DNA from 2 places in the Paenibacillus sp. Lou8.1 genome. Region 1 is predicted to be linked to the other one. Evidence: riboswitches for the same ligand, from Rfam matches in the RefSeq annotation. Region 1 holds a riboswitch; the other holds the start of a gene.

Region 1 (8,151 bases):
CGCCAAGGTAGCCGTGAACGGTCTGTTCTACATCGTTTCCGAGGAGGAAGTTAATCCAGGTGTGAACGGTAGCGAGTGTGCCAATTGCATTGTATTGAATGAGTATGGATTCCAACTGGTCAAATTCAATCCAAGGATAAAGAGCCTTAGCGAGCTTAAGTAGACGCTGACCGGATAGACGCAACTCCTTCACATGCTGCAAGGAGGGACGTTGGGTATGCAGCATCTTATCAATGAGAGCGATCCGCCAACCGTCATTCTGCTGGATGGCGACATACAGACTTTTGATAGCCATGCCGTCCACGGTTGTAAATTGAGGATACAAATCATCCAGCATGTAATGTTCCAGGTCTTGTAGACTGTTCAAATGTCCGTTGCGGAATAGTTTCTCCAGTCCGTTAAAACGGGTGAAGCCACCAACAGGTAGGGAAGGGTCCAACAATAATGCATAGTTCAGCAAACGGTTGCCTTTATGCAGGGCGGTTCGCCTCCTCGAAGTGAATCCTTATGTTATATTATTTCACTCTTTACTTAGGGGTAACGAAAAAATTCGAAATATATGTAATATATATTTACATTTTATCAGCCTTTGTGTCAAATTAAATATTATTATCGCTCATATATGTTAGATAAAATAACACATAAAATAATTATTATATTTTTGTTTACAAATAGTTGATGAGAGAGTATAATAAATCTGTTGCCTCAATACATTATGATTTGCGGTCGTGGTGGAATGGCAGACACGCTATCTTGAGGGGGTAGTGGGCGTACGCCCGTGGAGGTTCGAGTCCTCTCGACCGCATTATATGCAAGACTTAGTTAAAAAAGCATCCTGACACGGTTTACGTGAAGGGATGCTTTTTTTGTTTTAATAACTGTGATAAAGAAGAATATCAGTTTTGCTGCAAAAGCTTCTCTATATCTCCCGCCAACTTATCTGGAGTGGTTTGCGGTGCATAGCGCTTAAATACGTTACCTTCTCGTGTAATTAAGAATTTAGTAAAATTCCATTTGATCGCTTTGGACCCTAGTACCCCCGGAGCTGTTTGGGTCAGGTAACGAAATAAGGGGTGCGCTTGATCGCCATTGACATCTGTCTTGGTGAACATCGGAAAGGTAACACCATAATTGATCTGGCAAAACTCGGAAATCTCCTCGCTGGAACCTGGCTCTTGTTTGGCGAATTGGTTGCTGGGAAATCCCAAAATTTCGAGCCCCAGTTCATGGTACTGGTCATATAGCTCTTGTAACGCTTTGTATTGGGGGGTTAACCCGCATTTGCTGGCTGTGTTCACAATAAGCAGAACATTCCCTTTATATGTGGATAACGGAATTGGTTTCCCTTGCAGGGTTTGCGCATCATATTCATAAACGGTCATAGTATCTCTCCTTATTCAATATTCAACAATTAAATTGTAAGCAATTCAAAGTAAGGTTGCAAGTCTGGAAAAGCTGTATTAAGCCTTTAGCCGCTGTAAAATCGTATTTTGTTCAAAACAGTAAATCGCACTGCAAATGGAGCGAATTAAGGTGTTTCTTCTTATAAAAGCGGGTTCAATCGGTGTTTAGCTGGTACATATAGCGCATTTTCTTCTCTTTTTACAAAAAAAGGCCAAAAACGCTCTACCCTACGCCAATATTGACATGCTTGTCATTTTCAAAAAGGGATGAAAAACAGAGATTGAAGGAGCTGTGAGAAGCATAGTTGCATTGTAAGCGTTATTATTAATCTTCTATGCTCTAAAGGCCGATTTATAACCCCGCAGTTGAGCTTTACAGTCTTCCATGCGCGGGTGTATGATTCAAGACGTAATTTCAAATTAACTTGAATGAAGCAACAACGAAATGTCTATAGCGCTGAATTTTGCAATTGCAAAAGCGGGGGAACCAATCGAGACTGTACGGCTTGCCGGGTGTCTCATGGGGTGAATTTTCCGGTCAAGTGCCAGAAATAGGGCGACTCTCACGTCCGAATCCGACAGCTAACCTCGTAAGCGTACAGGGAGAGGCAACAAACCGCCGTGTGCAGCCATGGTTTATTTTATCATGGATATGTAAGAAGCCGGAGGAAAGCCTTTTTCCTTCGGCTTCTTTTTGTTGTCTTTTTATAACCGGGAGAGGAGCTACTGATGGAAGGTCGGTTAATTATTGTCACTGCACCGAATGAAGCGGGCAGAAGTTTTGTGAAATTGCTTATTTTCAAAAAATTGGCGTTTGCAGTTCTGACGAATAGCGCCCAGGAGGAACGACAGCTCAAGAAAATGGGTGTGGAGCACATTGTCCGCATCAATACCATGCAAGCGGGAAAATGGAATTTTCCAAAAAAAGAAATTGGTAGTGTGTATTTGTTCGAGAACAGCTTGAATCTGACTTGCCGTTTCCTGCAAATATGTCGGCCGCTAACATCGGAATCGATCTATGTTATTACGCACGGCTGTAATCCACAAGGAATTTATCGAGGATTGGGAGCGGACCATGTGATCTACACATTGAACGGAGAGGTGGGTTTTCTGCTGAACGGATAAGCACTTATAACATAGTTGTTTTATGATTTTATGATGAAATAGGAATGGCGATCTGAGGACCGATACGGAGGGTATAAACATGATGGATATATACATGCTGCTCGTCATGGCTGTGAGTTATGGAGTGATACTGCTGTTTGTACGCTGGTGTGATGCACAAACCTCTAAAGGAGGACGAAGAGGATGATCGTTATACTTGGGCTTACGGCTATTGTGTTTATGTATTTAATCTACGCACTCCTGAACCCTGAAAAGTTCTAGTCACTGGTAGGGATAGAGCGGGCGGGAACAACAGATCTGAACATTAAAGCATCATAGGTAGCAGGTTTTCGCAAACGTGTGCACACAATTGGTGCTCTGGAAGCAGGTCTGTTGTTCCAAACGCAGGAGCATTTTGAAGGAGGAATAAAGGATGGAGCTGCTTCAAATTGGAATTGTGATCGTTATATTGCTGCTCTTGGTAAAGCCAATGGGTACATATATGTATCATGTATTCTCGAATGAACCCAATCGGACGGATCGGATTTTTGGCAGAACAGAAAAGCTGATTTATAAGGTAGTAGGCTTGAAGAAAGTGGAGAGCATGCGTTGGACTACGTATGTTATGAGTTTCATTGCTACGAACGCCGTGCTTGTGGCAATCAGCTACTTGCTGTTGCGTTTACAGGGAATGCTTCCCGGTAATCCGGCTGGAAACAGTAATATGGAAGCATCACTAGCTTTTAATACGGTAATCAGCTTTATGACGAATACGAATCTCCAACATTATAGCGGAGAAAGCGGGCTTACGTATCTGACACAGATGGCGTTCGTCACGATGATGATGTTCACTTCGGCTGCTTCCGGTTTTGCGGTTGCTGCGGCTTTTATGAGAGGATTGACGCGGCGCGGTGAAGGAATGGGCAATTTCTTTCAAGATTTTATTAAAGCCATTATAAGAATTTTCCTGCCGCTGGCCTTTGTGCTTACGCTGGTGCTGGTTGGATTGAAGGTACCCCAGACGCTACAGCCTACGGCGGATCTTACGACGCTGAGCGGAACACAGCAGCAGATTTCTATGGGACCCATTGCTTCGCTGGAGTCCATCAAGCATTTGGGGACAAACGGGGGTGGTTATGCGGGAGCTAACTCTGCGCATCCTTTTGAAAATCCAAGTCCTTGGACGAACGTGCTGGAAATTTTGGCAATGTGGGTAATGCCGGCTTCGTTGCCGTATACCTTTGGATTGTTTGCCCGTAATCGTAAGCAGGGCTGGATTATTTTTAGCTCCATGATGGTATTGTTTCTTATTTTTCTATCCATTACGTATGTGTCTGAAAAGACAGGTAATCCGTTAATCCAGACACTGGGTGTGGATGCTTCTCAGGGAAGCATGGAAGGGAAAGAGGTTCGTTTCGGCATTGGACAATCGGCATTATTCACTGCGGTCACAACAGCGGCAACGACAGGTTCAGTCAATAATATGCATGATACACTAACTCCACTGGGTGGTATGGCTGCTTTGGGAGAAATGATGCTAAACGTCATTTTTGGCGGCAAGGGTGTCGGGCTGATGAATATGCTGATGTATGCGATTCTGGGTGTGTTTATATGCGGACTGATGGTCGGGAGAACTCCGGAATTTATGGGGAGGAAAATTGAAGGCAAGGAAATGAAGCTGATCGCGATTGCCATTTTGGTACATCCGTTTCTCATTCTCGCCCCAACTGCGCTTGCATTTATGAGTCATTGGGGATACGATGCGGTCACGAACCCTGGCTATCACGGGTTGACTCAGGTGCTCTATGAATATGCGTCATCTGCCGCAAATAACGGTTCGGGATTTGAAGGTCTTTCGGATAACAACGTATTATGGAACATGACAACGGGGATGGTTATGTTCTTCGGACGATATGTATCTATGATTGCATTGTTGGCTGTGGCGGCTTCGCTGAATGCCAAAGCACCGACTCCGGTGACGACGGGGACACTGCGCACGGACAACAAGTTATTTGGAGCCATTCTGATCGGGGTCGTGCTGCTGATTGGTGCGTTAACCTTTTTACCCGTCATCGTATTGGGACCTGTTGCTGAATTTTTGACCATGTGAAGAAGAAAATGAGAATGGATGAACGGGGTGTTTGATCATGAAGGAACAACGCAAACACATGCTGGACAGAAGCATCTTGAAGCATGCGATCAAGGATAGCTTTATAAAATTAAATCCGATGATTATGATGAAAAATCCTGTCATGTTCGTCGTGGAGATCGGTACATTGGTCGTGCTGCTCATGTTACTGCTTCCCGGTTATTTTGGAACTGGCAAGGAAATGGGCTTTAACCTGGCCGTGTTTGTTATTCTGTTGTTTACGTTGCTTTTTGCTAATTTTGCCGAAGCGCTCGCGGAGGGGCGGGGTAAGGCACAAGCTGCCTCTTTAAAAAAATCCAAGCAGGATACACAAGCTAACAAGCTCATCGGAAATGACATTCAGGTGGTTAGCTCAACCGAATTGCGTAAGGGGGACGTGGTTATTGTCTCCCAGGGCGAAATGATTCCAAGCGATGGTGAGGTCATTGAAGGTCTGGCTTCGGTGGATGAATCTGCAATTACGGGAGAATCGGCTCCGGTCATCAAGGAATCGGGTGGTGATTTTTGCTCGGTAACCGGCGGGACGCGGGTAGTCAGTGACCGGATTAAGGTGCGAATTACGACAGAGCCAGGCGAGACATTTATTGATAAAATGATTTCGCTCGTGGAAGGCGCACAGCGGCAAAAGACGCCGAATGAGATTGCACTGAACACTTTGCTGATTAGCTTGACGATTATTTTTCTAATTGTGGTGGTTACGCTAGCGCCGATTGCCCGTCATTTTAACATTGATTTGCCTGTTCCTGTGCTGATTTCGTTGCTAGTCTGTCTGATTCCGACCACGATTGGAGGACTGCTGTCAGCTATCGGGATTGCCGGTATGGACCGGGTCACCCAGTTTAACGTGCTGGCTATGTCAGGCAAGGCGGTAGAAGCTTCTGGGGATATCAACACGATGATTCTGGATAAAACAGGCACAATCACCTTCGGTAACCGAATGGCGAGTGAATTCGTGCCTGTGGAGGGCGTGGAGAAGGCAGAGTTAGTGAAGTGGGCAGCGATTAGCTCTATGAAGGATGAGACGCCAGAGGGCCGCTCGGTTCTCGAATTGATGCGCAAACAGGAGTATACGTTGGATGCATCCTTGGCAGCAGGTGGAACCTTTATCGAATTCAAGGCGGAGACCCGGATGAGTGGTCTGGATCTGGCCGATGGACGAAAGGTACGCAAGGGCGCGGTGGATTCTGTTCGGCAATGGATCGTATCGCAAAACGGCAGTGTTCCAGCCGATCTGGAGGAAAAATCCAATCAGGTAGCCTCAGAAGGAGGTACACCGCTGGCAGTCGCGCTGGATGATCAGATATACGGCATTATTTATTTGAAGGATACAGTGAAGCCAGGCATGAAGGAACGGTTTGATCAGCTCCGGGAAATGGGTATCCGTACGATCATGTGTACCGGAGATAATCCGCTGACAGCAGCTACAATTGCACGAGAAGCGGGTGTGGACGACTTTGTAGCTGAGAGCAAGCCGGAGGACAAAATCGCGGTTATCCGACGTGAGCAGGAACAGGGGAAGCTGGTTGCCATGACCGGAGACGGCACCAATGATGCACCTGCACTGGCGCAAGCGGATGTCGGTCTGGCCATGAATAGCGGCACAGTCGCGGCCAAAGAAGCAGCTAATATGGTGGACCTGGATTCCGATCCGTCCAAAATTATTGAGGTGGTCGCGATCGGCAAGCAGCTGCTTATGACGCGCGGAGCATTGACAACGTTCAGCATTGCGAACGATGTTGCCAAATATTTTGCCATCATCCCGGCGATGTTCATGCTGGCCATTCCACAAATGGGCGCTTTAAACGTCATGGGGCTTGGCTCCCCGCTGTCCGCTATTTTGTCGGCGCTGATCTTTAACGCGGTTATTATTCCGCTTCTGATTCCGCTGGCCATGAAGGGCGTGAAGTATAAGCCGATGAGCTCGGATCGCCTGCTGGGACGGAATTTGCTGATTTACGGTCTGGGCGGTATGGTCGTACCGTTTGTCGGTATTAAGGCCATTGATTTGCTGGTGCATTTGTGGATTTAGCGCAGAAAGGGTGAACGACATGAGTGGTTTTTATCGGATGATGTCTGGACGCAGATTTGCTGCGCACGAAAAAGCCGAATCTGGCGGGCAAGGTCATAACAAACGTACAGGGACCGGGACAGTGTCGGAAGGACAACCGGAGAGACAAGAGATGCGAGGAAGTACAGTTATTGGAGTGGCTTTGCGAACTTCGGTGCTGATGATTCTCTTGTGCGGTTTGGCATATCCGCTAGTCAGTACAGGAGTAGCGCAGGTTCTGTTTCCGCAGCAAGCAAACGGCAGTATGCTCCGTGACGCAGAGGGACGGGTGGTCGGCTCCGAACTGATTGGGCAGTCCTTTGCCGATTCGGCATTTTTTCAAGGTCGGGTATCGAGCGTTGATTACAATGGGGCTGGTTCAGGCTCAAGCAACTACGCGCCGTCGAATCCGGCCTTGATACAGCGAGTCAAGGACTCTATTGCGGATTGGCAGAAGCATAACCCGGATGTACCCGTCAGTCAGGTTCCGGTGGACCTGATTACGAACTCCGGCTCCGGTCTGGACCCGCACATCTCGCCACAGGCGGCACGGGTGCAAATTCCGCGCATTAGCGGCTTGACGGGTATCCCGCAGGATCAACTGAGAGCACTGGTACAGGAGCAGACAGAAGGCCGCAGCGCCGGGGTATTCGGCGAGCCGCGTGTGAACGTGCTCAAGCTAAATCTCGCGCTTGAGGCGCAAATAAAGGTAGAGCCTGCCAAGCGTTGAGTATTCTTTATGTATACAGGACAAATAAAATAGGATGAACAAAAAAAGGTATCTCGCTGCCATTGGGGCTAGTGAGATACCTATTTAATATATTCATATTTGGCTACCGATTAACCTGAAATCGTTTGGATGATGAGCACTACATTCAAGATGATAATGACAGCGGTCACGATCCAGGTTAATACTTTTTGCCACATTTTATTTGCGAATTCACCCATAATCTTTTTGTCGCTGGTAAAGAGCAGTAATGGAATGATGGCAAAGGGAAGCTGGATGGACAGGATGACCTGGCTCAGCACAAGTAGTTCCTCCGCACCTTTTTCACCTGCGATAGCAGTGACGATGACCGCTGGAATGATCGCGATGAGGCGGGTCACTAGACGACGCAACCAAGGTGAAAGACGAAGATTCAAAAAGCCCTCCATCACGATTTGTCCGGCTAAAGTGCCTGTAACGGTTGAATTTTGACCTGAGGCGAGTAACGCCACCCCAAATAGTATGCTTGCCAGCGTGGTTCCCAGTAGCGGCGAAAGCAGATAATAGGCATCACTAATTTCGGCTACATCTGTTCTTCCTGCCGTATGGAATACAGCAGCTGCCACGATCAAGATGGCGGCATTAATAAATAAAGCGAACATCAGCGCTATACTGGAATCCCAAGTTGCAAATGTAATAGCTTCCCGTTTACCTGCTGAAGTCTGCTCAAATTTGCGAGTTT
Region 2 (8,151 bases), on a different contig from region 1:
GCATAAGCACAGGCATGTCAGCAGGAAGAACCTCTTTAACAGCATGTATGACCTCAACACCGAACAGTGACAAATCCTGTCCATATTCATCTTCTCTGGTATTTGTTAAAGGCGAATGAAATTGATGGATCAGATAGCCGTGAGCGCCATGTATCTCAACCGTATCAAAACCGGCTTCCATCGCGCGGCGTGCGCCTTCTTTGTATGCCTGAACCAGTTCCCTGACTTCAACTGTCTTTAAGGCGTGCGGCTTTTTAAAGCGTTCGCTAAAAGGAATCGTGGACGGACCCACAGGTTGCTCAGCATCTTCAGCCTTGCGTCCAGCGTGGCCTAGTTGAATACCAATCTTGGCACCATACTTGTGGACTTCCTCTACAATCTTACGATATGCAGAAATATGTTCGTCACTCCAAATACCCAAATCACGATCCGTAATACGTCCATCTGGATGGACCGCTGTCATTTCCACAATAATAAGTCCAGTGCCTCCTACTGCCCGGCTCACATAATGGACATGATGCCATTCCGTTGGATTTCCGTCCTTGGCCTCCACGCTGTATTGGCACATCGGGGGCATGACAATCCGATTTTTTAAAGAAAGCCCCTTTAATTGATAAGGAGTAAACAAGTCGGTCACTTTTATCCATCCTTCCTTCAATTCCATGTCTGTATAATTATGAATTGCATCCCCATTATACACCAGCTGTCACTAGTATACCGAATTCGTTGTAAGGCTAAAACTTGCGAAAATGCTCCTGTTATCGGTCATGTTTAAGAGAATATGTACGTTTAGCTCCATCATCTTCATTGATAATCGTTTCATCGTGGGCTTCTTTCCATTCGTTTATGAGCCGAACTTGGTTAACAGCATATTTTTAATAGGACAGGTACATAATAGTCGAGAGCACCACTAGGTACCACTGCACGGGAAAGGGGGGATACATATGCCGTACAGGGGAGTGTTGCCATGCTTGGCACTGTTACTAGCATTCTCAAGTTTACCCGTTCACGCGGATGCGCCTCCCAACACCGGAACGCCCCATCCCAAGGAAACAGCTGTTGCTTCTTCTGTACATCAGAGCACAGATCGAGCAACTCCTACATTAGCAATGCTGCGAAAAAAACATGCGGACATTTTTAAAATGTGCGGCCCACACACCCGCCAAATTGCCCTAACCTTTGATGATGTGCCCGATTCTAGGTATACGCCGCAGGTTTTGGACGTATTACACGCCAATGGCATCAAAGCCACCTTTTTCATCGTCGGTCACCGTGCGGAAAAGCATCCGGGGATCATACGCCGTATTATCCGTGAAGGCCATGCTATAGGAAACCATTCCTATACTCATCCGGATTTTAGGAAGGCCACACCCGAACGATTTCGCAACCAGATTACAAAAACAGAACGTATTTTACAGGCCAGCGCAGGTTTTCGCCCCAAGTTGATCCGTCCACCCTACGGCGAAATCACGGAGCCTCAAATCCAATGGGCACGTCGTCATGGCTATATGATTGTCAATTGGAATGTAGACTCTCTCGATTGGAAGGGATTAAGTAAAACACAAATTCAACGCAATGTGATCCCAGCTACCGGGCCTGGCTCTATTATTTTAATGCACGCAGGTGGAGGTCAAAGTTCCAACTTGCAAGGCACTGTCCAAGCTCTGCCGGGTCTAATTCACTCTCTAAAAGCTAAGGGCTACAAATTTGTGACAGTCCCCCGGCTACTCCACACATCGGAACGGAAATAACCATATGTTTATGATTGAGCTACAAGCTAAAGCAACGTAAAAAGGCTGTCTTACCAGCAGAAGTTTTCTGCTCGTCAAGACAGCCTTTTTTTATGGATAAGACCTGATAAGAGTCCGACCTAGTTATATGCGGTAGGATACAGGCATTAAGTTTACATAATATATATTATGTTTAATTAAATCGTATATACGTACAATGCTATTTATCAATAACGTACAGCTTCACATTTTGAAATCCAAAGTCGTTCACAAATGATTTGTTGCCTGGAATAAAGATATCAATCCGCTTTCCTGTAATGGCGCTGCCCTGATCGCGAGCGACAGCTACAAAAGAATGATCCGGCAAACCTGGGTGGGAATAGCCTGTAACCAGCACTTTCGTGCCCATCGGAATGACGTTCGGGTCTACCGCAATTGTACCTAGTTTAAGCGGATTGCCGTAGTAGTCCACTGCTCCCCATTTACCATTCTCGTCGGCTGCGGCAGAATACGCTGAAGCCTTAACGTCAACTATTTTGCTATAGTTGAATGTTTTGCCCCACGCTTCAATCGTTGGCCCCTCATTCGCTGGTGCTTTCTCCGTAAGAAGCTGCGGCTTCGAATCCGAAGCTGCCTTCACACTTTTTTCGCCAGGCACCTTAATTTGCAGACCTGCATATATATTGTTGGAAGCAATGTTTGGGTTCGCCTTCGTTAGCTCGTCTACCGATACCCCATAACGTTGAGCAAGCAAAAAGAAGGTATCGCCCTCTTTGGCAGTGTGAAGCGAAGCAGCAGCCGCTACTCCAGCTGTCTGTGTCAGCCCTGCAATAGCTGCGGCAAGCACCGCAAATTTCATCGTTTTACCAATATGTTTTAGATGTTTCAAAGATATGTACCTCCTCTGTTATGCCTGCGAAGTTAGCTGTCGGATTCGGACTCAGGAGAAGCCCTATGCTTGTGCAATTCACCCCTAGGCATATTCCACATCGTCTTATGACGTATCGGAATGACTGCCGTTGTTACGTCCCCCGCACTTCCCATAGTTTGGACCCAGCATTCAGTGTTTGTCTTAACCGCATGCTGTCCCGGTAAGTTTTGGCTTACTGCATAATATCACAATTTTGTAACCTTATCCGCATGAAAATGTTGGTAACCTTGAATATCATACTATACTCATTACAATTTTGTCATCAAGAAATCGATATTTGTTACGAAAGTATGGGGAAATGGTGACAAAAAGAAAAAAGGCTCTCCGTCAAACGGAGGGCCTTTTTTTATAGATTATATCAGCACTTTCTTACAATACTTTGGCAAGAAAATCACGGGTGCGATCATGGCTTGGAGTGCCAAATACCTGCTCTGGTGTACCTTGCTCTACAATTTGACCGTTATCCATAAAGATAATTCGATCGCCTACCTCGCGGGCAAAGCCCATTTCATGCGTCACGATTACCATTGTCATGCCGCCTTCGGCGAGCTTCTTCATTACATCCAGAACCTCTCCAACCATTTCAGGGTCCAATGCAGAAGTCGGCTCATCGAACAGCATTACGTGCGGCTGCATGGCCAAAGCACGCGCAATCGCAATACGTTGCTTCTGTCCTCCGGATAGCTGGTTCGGATAGGTATTCTTCTTATCCTCAAGCCCTACGGTACGCAAGAGTTCTAGCGAAATTTTTTCCGCTTCCTTCCCTGACTGTCTTCTAACCTGTGTTGGGGCAAGTGTCAGGTTCTGCAACACTGTTTTATGCGGGAAAAGATTAAAATGCTGGAACACCATCCCCATCTTCTCCCGGGTTACATTAATATTATGGCCACGAGCTGTAATCGGCTCGCCCTCAAATAAAATCTCCCCGTCTGTAGGCTGTTCCAACAGATTCATACAACGCAAAAACGTACTCTTCCCCGAACCACTGGGGCCGATGATGACGACAACTTCACCTTTGGCAATATCTATATCAATGCCTTTTAAAATTTCATTCTTACCGAACGATTTACGCAGTTGTTTAACGGTGATCACTGGCTCTCAACTTCCTTTCCCATAAACCCAGCAGCTTAGACAAGCTGAATGTCATTACAAAATAAATAGCGGCTGCGATTACGAACGGACTTAATCCTTCGTAGGTGATGTTCTTAATGACCTGGGCCTGATACATAATATCCACCATCCCAATGGTCGAAATAATGGAGGATTCTTTAATGATCGTAATAAACTCATTACCGATAGCAGGCAAAATAGATTTAAACGCTTGCGGCAAAATGACATGACGCATAGCTTTACCGCGTCCCATACCCAACGAACGAGCAGCCTCCATCTGTCCACGGTCTACTGCCTGGATACCTGCCCGGAAAATTTCAGCCAGATATGCTGAACTATTCAGAGACAATGTGATTATACCAGACTGGAGTGGGGTAAAATTGACACCCAGCGTCAAAGCAACCCCGTAGTGAATGATCATAAGTTGTACCAGCATAGGTGTGCCACGCAGGATCTCCACATAAGTGGTACCTAACCACTCAATGATGCGTATACCGCTCATCCGCAGCAAGGATACGATCAGACCAATGATAAATCCAAACAGTACTCCGAGTGCAGACAGCAACAGAGTGTAGCCGATACCCGTAGCGTAAAAACTGCGGTATTTCCAAAAAATATCTACGATGTTATTAGAAGAAACCTGTCGATCTGCAGAGAGCGCGCTCGCTTCTGTGGAAAACTTCTCAATCGACCCGTCCGCTTTCAGGCGAGCCAACGTTTTATTTACAGAGGCAAGCAATTCTGCGTTCCCCTTGCGTATACCTACTGCTGTTTCTGCTCCGGCATCCTCAGGCACCGCCTTGGCAAGTGTTACGGTACCATCTAACGTGTATCCTTTAGCAACCGTATCTTCGATCACAACAGCGTTGATACGCTGGGTCCGCAGCTGGAGTACCAGATCGGATATTTTGTCCAGTGAGGTTACAGTGGCATTGGGTACTTTTTGAGCAATTTCTTCCTGAATACTCCCTTTTTGTGCACCAATCTTCTCGCCTTTCAAAGTATCCATCGTAGGATATTTGTCTTTATCCTCTGGACGTACCATAATGACTTGCTTGGAGCGATAATATACATCTGAAAAATCAATGCTCTTTCTCCGCTCATCCGTCGGTGTCATACCGGACAGTACCAAGTCTACACGACCACTTTGCAAAGCAGGCAGCAAAGAGTCAAAACTCATGTCCTCAGGGACCATCTCCGCATCCAAATCTTTGGCGATTTCTTTGGCGATATCCACATCGAACCCAACAATGGTATCCTTACCGTTAATGACTTTATGAAACTCATACGGCGGAAAGTCGGCACTCATGCCCACTACAAGTTTTTTCTGTGGCTTTGCTTCCGTTCCGTATGCAGTGAGCATGGGAAGGCCAGTCAACAGCAAGATAACCGCCGACAAAACCAGGGCGGTAAAACGATATGCCTTTTTCAATCTTTTTTTCTCTCCTTAAATTCTTTATAATAAATAAGATTGTGTCATTATAAATGAATATGCATGATTATGCAATGAATGTTATAGTACAATTTCAGCATACCTAACGCAGTACCTACATTACAGTTTATATAAAGGAGTTTTCAGCATGGATTTTAAGCAGACCATTCAAAAGACAATTGAGCAGCATGCCCCACGGTTTAAGGACATTTCGTTATATATTGGCGCAAATCCTGAACTTGGTAACGAGGAATTTCTGGCCGCTGCCCGTTTAAAAGAAGAACTGGTTTTTCACGGTTTTGAGGTCCAGGCACCCGTATTGGGCATAGAAACAGCCTTTATTGCAACTTACAAATCTGCAAAACCCGGACCGGTTGTCGCTTTTCTGGCAGAATATGACGCTCTGAAAGGTCTAGGACACGCCTGTGGGCACCATTTGATATGTATGATGAGTACAGGTGCTGCCGTCGGCCTCAAGTCGATCATCGACGAAACCGGTGGAGAAGTACGGGTATATGGCACACCTGCCGAAGAAACACGCGGTGCAAAGGTCCCGATGGCCGCTGCCGGGTTGTTTGATGATTGCGACATAGCACTTATGACGCATCCTTATGACTGTTACGAAAAATCAGGCAAATCGCTGGCGATTGATGCTGTACAATTCGAATTTTTTGGTCAATCCGCCCACGCGGCTGCCAGCCCGCACGAGGGCATTAACGCGCTGGACGCTGTAATTCAAACGTTCAATGGCATCAATGCGTTCCGTCAACAAGTAAAAAGTACAGTGCGTATCCATGGGATCATTAATCAGGGTGGGCAAGCAGCCAATATTATTCCTGATTACGCCTCAGCCCAATTTTATGTGAGGGCCGCTACACGTCAAGAACTGAACCCGCTGACTCGCCGTGTTATTCAAATTGCTGAAGGAGCTGCTTTACAGGCCGGGTGTCGTTTGGAGACCTCCAATTATGAGACATCTTATGATGAAATGGTCACGAACCGTGTACTTTCCGATGCATTTACCGCAAATTTGGTGCAGGCTGGCATTTCGCAAGAAGATATAACGGAAGGTGAAGATCACGGTTCCATGGATATCGGAAATGTATCGCTTCATTGCCCTGCTATCCATCCGTACATTCAAGTTATTGACGAGAAGCATGCCTTGCATACACCAGAATTCCGCGATTTGGCGATGCAGGACCGGGCCATGGAAGGAATGCTGCTGGCTGCGAGAACCTTGGCATGGACTGCTTGCGATGTAATCACGAATCCTGAACTGCTAGCCCAAATAAAAAAAGAATTCTCTCTGCTGAATAACGAAAGCTAAATCTTAATTCCGTGTTCTTTCAGAAAGGAGCAGCCAGCCATCATGGATAGTATGAGCAGCTTTTGGACGTTGTTTATTGTGGTGGACCTCATCATTTTTTGGTTTATATTCCGTGCAATACGCAGGAACCGGGGAAACAGAAAAACACGGCGCCGGAATGCTTTTTTCCTCAGTTCCCCTTCTCCTTCGTCCATTGCGCAGGAGCGTCATCCAGAGATTACAGAGCTGATGCAGCTACTGGAGCAATCCATTCCCGCCTCCTATGCTCATTGCGTAAGGAGTCGTGTAATGGAAGCCCACCCAGAGCTGACGGACCAAGAATATGATTGGCGCTGGCATGAGCTAAAACGATATTTTATGCTATGCGCGATTATGAATAGAGTGCCTATGTTCAGTAGTGATGTGGATGAATTATGGCACGAAATGTTGATGTTTACCCGCGAATATCAGCAATTCTCGGAAGCTTTTTTTGGTCGTATGCTTCACCATGTGCCCCATTCCGGCGGCTCTAAGCCGATGCCTGAGGAGCGGGCGTGGTTTGACTGGTTGTATGTGGAATGCTTTGGCTGGAACCGCTATAGCGCCAGTTTGTGGGGTACTTTTTTTAATCATCCATTACCGAACGACGAGCTTTCGCGCTATTATAAACTCGCAACTTCGGCGCAGCCAGCAGGTGACCGCTGGAATACACAGGAGAATACAGCCATTTCACAGCAGGCCCAACAAGCGGTTCATAAGATTGTACAACATCTGCGCGACCGGGTGAATAAAGCGGTGGATGATCCTGAGGGGAAGCAATTGCCTAAGGTCAACTATTTACAGGTCGACTATTTATTATTAGCTGTTGTGTGGTATTCATGGTATCAACCTGAACAATTTGCCGTACACATGCACCCTGATGCTACAGGTAATGCCGCATTAGCTAGCTCATCCGGCTGTAGCTCGGCAAGCGGTTGCTCGAACTGGGATACACATCACTCGCACCATCATTCCTCCCATGACAGTTCTCATCATGGAGGCTCTTCTCACCATGATTCAGGCGATTCTGGTAGTCATTCTTCGTGTAGCAGCGGCTCTTCATGTGGAAGCAGCTGTGGTGGCGGGGGCGACTGATCATAGCAAAAAGGGAATTCCTCAGCCAAACACTGGCTAAAGGGATTCCCTTTTTCATTAACATGACTATGGTGTTCCTACTCTGTTCAGTCCGTCTTTGTTAGCAAATGGTAAATATCCATATACGCTTTAGCTGAAACATCCCAACTATATTCTCCTGCAAAAGCCGTCTGTGTAAGTTTCGACCAATGCTCAGATTGGCGATAAAAATGAACAGCACGACGAATAGTGTTCAGCATATCATGTGCATTGTAGTTCGTGAAACTAAATCCGTTTCCTTCCCCTGTGGACTCATTGTAAGTCTGCACAGTATCGTTAAGACCCCCTGTTTCTCGCACAATAGGGATACTTCCATAACGAAGCGCCAGCAGTTGGCTGATCCCGCAAGGCTCAAACCTTGATGGCATAAGATACATATCACTTGCCGCATATATTTTTCGTGACAGAGGTTCGCTAAAAGCGAGCTGCGCCGACATTTTCAGTGGATAGCGTCCCGCTGCCTCACGAA

The links. A riboswitch is a leader RNA that binds a small molecule or an ion and turns the genes downstream of it on or off. The one in region 1 is predicted to bind cyclic di-AMP.
Region 2: another riboswitch for cyclic di-AMP. It lies ahead of NLX78_RS03655 (3D domain-containing protein); the one in region 1 lies ahead of NLX78_RS22595 (hypothetical protein).

Annotation. Positions count from the first base shown of each region.
Region 1 is NZ_JANAVN010000018.1:47,155-55,305, forward strand. It holds gene NLX78_RS22580 (urease accessory protein UreF) at 1-460, opposite strand, end outside; tRNA gene NLX78_RS22585 (tRNA-Leu) at 723-805, shown strand; gene NLX78_RS22590 (glutathione peroxidase) at 897-1,382, opposite strand; cyclic di-AMP (ydaO/yuaA leader) riboswitch at 1,849-2,016, shown strand; gene NLX78_RS22595 (hypothetical protein) at 2,133-2,528, shown strand; gene NLX78_RS26795 (potassium-transporting ATPase subunit F) at 2,712-2,789, shown strand; gene kdpA (potassium-transporting ATPase subunit KdpA) at 2,941-4,617, shown strand; gene kdpB (potassium-transporting ATPase subunit KdpB) at 4,655-6,685, shown strand; gene kdpC (potassium-transporting ATPase subunit KdpC) at 6,705-7,433, shown strand; gene NLX78_RS22615 (Nramp family divalent metal transporter) at 7,544-8,151, opposite strand, start outside.
Region 2 is NZ_JANAVN010000002.1:182,003-190,153, forward strand. It holds gene NLX78_RS03645 (NADH:flavin oxidoreductase/NADH oxidase) at 1-637, opposite strand, end outside; gene NLX78_RS03650 (polysaccharide deacetylase family protein) at 945-1,751, shown strand; gene NLX78_RS03655 (3D domain-containing protein) at 1,951-2,619, opposite strand; cyclic di-AMP (ydaO/yuaA leader) riboswitch at 2,626-2,799, opposite strand; gene NLX78_RS03660 (amino acid ABC transporter ATP-binding protein) at 3,031-3,753, opposite strand; gene NLX78_RS03665 (ABC transporter substrate-binding protein/permease) at 3,740-5,203, opposite strand; gene NLX78_RS03670 (M20 family metallopeptidase) at 5,352-6,530, shown strand; gene NLX78_RS03675 (glycine-rich domain-containing protein) at 6,582-7,643, shown strand; gene glgA (glycogen synthase GlgA) at 7,730-8,151, opposite strand, start outside.